2 regions of the Acetobacter ascendens genome follow, and region 2 is predicted to be linked to the other one. Evidence: riboswitches for the same ligand, from Rfam matches in the RefSeq annotation. Region 2 holds a riboswitch; the other holds the start of a gene.
The links. A riboswitch is a leader RNA that binds a small molecule or an ion and turns the genes downstream of it on or off. The one in region 2 is predicted to bind cobalamin.
Positions count from the first base shown of each region.

Region 1: another riboswitch for cobalamin. It lies ahead of A4S02_RS00485 (DUF1636 domain-containing protein); the one in region 2 lies ahead of A4S02_RS15105 (Rieske 2Fe-2S domain-containing protein).

Region 1 covers NZ_CP015164.1:91,246-93,446, forward strand. Annotated here, with positions in the region: gene A4S02_RS00475 (FUSC family protein) at 1-100, opposite strand, end outside; gene A4S02_RS00480 (MarR family winged helix-turn-helix transcriptional regulator) at 90-608, opposite strand; cobalamin riboswitch at 763-999, shown strand; gene A4S02_RS00485 (DUF1636 domain-containing protein) at 1,181-1,609, shown strand; gene cobW (cobalamin biosynthesis protein CobW) at 1,606-2,201, shown strand, end outside.
Region 2 covers NZ_CP015164.1:1,744,751-1,746,951, forward strand. Annotated here, with positions in the region: gene A4S02_RS08370 (DUF1852 domain-containing protein) at 1-456, opposite strand, end outside; cobalamin riboswitch at 837-1,069, shown strand; partial or broken gene A4S02_RS15105 (Rieske 2Fe-2S domain-containing protein) at 1,417-2,201, shown strand, end outside.

The DNA.
Region 1 (2,201 bases), 1.2 Mb from region 2:
TCCATTGGGCTTCATCAGAAAAAAAGGCTGGTAAGCAGCGAGACAACACAGAGCTAAAGGAAAAGAGCGTGTTACTGTTTTGCTCAGATCTAGCGTTCATGATGTGTTTCCAGCATGCAGGAAAGATCATGAATTAAACTACGTACCTGATCTTCCGTAAGGTTCTGGCGAACGTTCTGTTCAAGTTGTGCGGCAATGGTATGGAACAGTGCGCATCTTTCCTGCCCCGCAGAAGTGAGCACAAGTTTTTTGGCACGTCGGTCCTGCGTATCCTGCAGGCGTGTGATCAGCTTCTGTTTTTCTAACAAATCAAGAATACGCACCAGTGCAGAGCAATCCACATTCATGGCGGCGGCAAGATCACTTTGCGTGGCACCATCGGGCATCATCATCAGATAAGCCATGGGGCGCATGCTGGCCAATGTCATGCCATGCGGGCGTAAGGCCCGATCCAGTTGTGTACGCCAGACTGTGGCTAACCGCATGATGCGGAAGGTAAGCGCCATGTCTGAAAAACGCGTTTCATCCAGAATGGGCAGAACGCGTGGGGAGGTCATGGAATCCTCATTAGTTAGCGAAAGAATATTTGACATATAAAGTATATTCATACGAATATATCATAGCTGTTTTGCACGTCAATAATGGAAATAGAGCTGCAAAGCACGGGAATATTAGCGTGAAACCTCAATCCTGTTTCAGATCAGCAGACCTTAAAATTGCAGGACTAAAAACTGCGGGTTGAAAGCAAAGGCAGCTTGTGCGCATTGTGCGTGGGCTGATGGTGTCCTTTACGGGATGAAAAGGGAAGAACGGTGTAAGGCCGTCGCTGCCCCCGCAACTGTAAGTTACCCATGGTGTTCCTTATGGGCTGTTTAGCCCAATATGCCACTGGCCTGCACGAAGGCTGGGAAGGTAGGGAGCGCTGTTTTATGTTTTGGCCGATAGGTTAGGGCATATGTGGGTACAAGCCAGGAAACCTGCCATCGGTGCCTGTATGCGTAAGTACACAGGTAGGCCTTATTTATTAAGTTCTAGCGTTGCTGCTGGCGGGGTGCCCGGCAGGCATAGATGTACCGTTTAAGGTATATTTCCCCTGCCATCTCTGAGGTAGGGGCGCTGGGTTACTGCACCCCTTCAGGCAGCTATTCTTTTAGAATGGCGGTTATTTCAGGGATACAGCATGGCCGAAGCATCCGATTCTTCTCAAAAGTCACCTCAGAATCATCCTGTTTTGCATGTGTGTGTCACATGTCGGCGTGGCGGGCCTGCTATGGATCAGCCGCCGGGTGCCCAGTTGTATGCACGTTTGCAGGCTCTGGTGCAGGAAGCAGAAACTATTGGGCAAGAAGCTCCAGTTTTGTTGCGTGAGGTGCAGTGCCTGGCCGCCTGTGATCGTGGATGCACCGCAGCCATTGCCATGCCAGAGCGTTGGACATGGTTATTAGGGCATCTGGGTGCCGAAAAAGCAGAAGATATTCTGGCGTATGCCCAACTCTATGCAAAGTCTGCGCGAGGAACAGTTATGCCTTCGCGTCGTCCGGCATCTCTTTCCAATATGGTGCTGGGGCGTGTTCCCGCACAACTTTATGATGAACAGGAGCCTTCATGACAATTGCATCTCGCGTGCCTGTAACCATTATCACTGGTTTTTTAGGGGCAGGTAAAACAACCCTTTTGCGCAATCTGCTTCAGCGTGCAGCAGGGCATCGCATTGCCGTGGTGGTGAACGAATTTGGTTCTCTTGGCATTGATGGAGAAATCCTGCGCGGGTGCGGTGTGGAAGGTTGCAAGGAAGATGACATTGTTGAACTGACCAATGGCTGCCTGTGCTGCACGGTAGCAGATGATTTTCTACCAACCATGGAAGCCCTGCTTGATCGGGCAGATCCGCCTGAACATGTGGTGATTGAAACATCTGGCTTGGCGCTGCCCAAACCGCTGCTCAAGGCCTTTGGCTGGCCAACGGTGCGTAACCGTATGACTGTAGATGGCGTGATAACTGTAGTGGACGCACCAGCAGTCGCCGCGGGTCGTTTTGCAGATGATCCGGAAGCTATTGCTCAACAGCGTGCGGCAGATCCTTCCCTGGATCATGACAACCCATTGGCGGAGGTTTTTGAAGATCAGATCAACGCCGCAGATCTGGTGGTGTTGAACAAGACAGATCTGCTGGATGCAGATGCGCTCGCCCGCGTTGAAGA
Region 2 (2,201 bases):
ATTTCCATGCAAGTTCCCGTAATTATCAGGAACGCTAAATTCTGGCTTATCTTTGTTATATTTCGGTAGCAACACGCTGAAGTCATAGTCCCGCACATACGAGGAAAAACTGTTCCCTGCGAGACCATCTATGCGCTTGTTGGCTTTTTTATCGACAATCGTCGTGTTCAGAACTTCGATCAGCGGAAAGCTGTCGCTTTTGCCAGAAAAATCGATATCCATGTCGACGGAAATGATTTCAAGCTCGACGGAATAGCGATCCCTATTGGGGTTATCCCAATGGGCCAGATCATTGAAACGATTGTCAATCATCAGCAGGACATTACGCAGGTTTTCCTGACGGCTTTCCCCTCTCGCCAGATTGGCGAAATTGGTCGTGAGGCGTGTCTTATCGGATGGATGATAGTTCTCATCAAAGCGAAGTCGATTGATACTGAATGTAAAGTCCTTAATCATTATGGCTCTGCATCTCTTTTACCACGAAAAACCAGAATTTGATTTATGGGGATTCAAGATGGCCCCAAATTTCGTTTCCAGTTCTCTCAGGTCGTGGTCATCATCATGTGTGCTGGTAAGCGCGGTGTCTGCTTTATGCCCGAATGATACAGTGAACAAAAATGATTTTATTTCATAAAAACATAAATATCGTTCATGGGTTGATGGAAGCAAAGCCTTACCCGGAGGAGATAAAGCCAGAGACATTATCAACGGGGCGCTTGTTTTCCGGCGTGTTGGCGAGTCAGACGGATGTTCTACATGCGAAAAACTGATATCTGCCTTCTGCCCCATCCATGATGTTCCAGCTTGCACGCTGGATGCGTTTGGCGGCATGTTACAGAGGCAAACGCTTCAATGGTCCCGCGCAAGCGGGTTAATAGGGAACTCCGTCACGCACTGGTCAGACGACCGTCCAGGCGCGAAGTCGGAGGCTGCTCCCGCAACTGTAGGCGGTATGCCGCTGGTTCGTTCGCCCTGAACGTGGACCACTGTTCCCATAGGGGACGGGAAGGTTGGAACCAGTTGGCCATGATCCGTGAGCCAGGAGACCTGCCATTGCTCAGCCACCAACCGTCGGGCGGGATGACCGAAGAGAGGAGAGAATATATGCCTGTCTGCCTCATGCCTCGGTCGTTCCTGATGAATCAGGCGACGGCTCTTTTCAGGCCAGAGTTTTTTACCCCATCATTTGTGGCCGATATACGAATGACGCTTTTGTGCTGCAGACAGCATTGATCCGTTAGAAACTTGAGATTCAGTCACCGGACAATGACCCATTCTGTCCGGTATTGGTAACGGGTACACTTGCTCAGAGAAACTGTGAGAGACGGCACAATGCTCCATGTCGGGGTGTTGCTTCGTTTCGCTTTGTGCTGAGCCAGTTGAAATGCCGAGGCAATGGAAAACGAGCTTCACTAAATTTCAGACCATTCAGTGTGCGCGGCACAGATCGATTTAAGACGAGTCAGAACCAATCCGGACTTCTGGTATCCTGTCGCCTGGTCCCGTGAATTGGGACGGGAAAAGGCAATCGATGTCCGGTTTGCAGGACGGCATATCGTCGTCGTGCGTCCCAAAAGCGGTGTGCCTTACGCTCTGGATGGCCTGTGCGCCCATCGGCAGGTTCTGCTCGCCAAAGGAGAGGTCCATGGTGATCTTCTAAGCTGTATCGCTCATGGTTTGAAATATAACCGAGACGGACAATGTGTTTCGCCCAATGTTTCTGCCGAAGCGCAATGTCTGCGTCTCAGGACCTGGGCCTGCCGGGAAAAAGATGGGCTCATTTTTGTTTTTATGGGGGATCAGTCTCTTGCGGACAAAACCCCATTCCCTGACTTTCCAAGGGTGAGAGACAGACGTTACCGCACGCGGCGCTTCCGCCAGGTGGTGAACTGTCATTACAGTTTCATGCATGAAAACCTGATGGATATGAATCACCAGGTTCTGCATAGCCGACTTGTCGGCAAAATGAAGCCACGGTTTCTGGGAATGGATCACGGAGATGATTTTGTTGAGGCCCGTTAAACGTTTGCACGAACGGGCGGCAAGCAGCCTTTGAGTGAGGCGCTGATTTACGGCCAGAGACGCCGTGATGGTCGGGATTTTGCCTATCGGGACGTCATGACCATCAGGACACAATATCCCTATCAGAGCCTGCGTATTGAAACGCAAGGGATTGAGGATCCCGTGATGGAGTTGTGGAT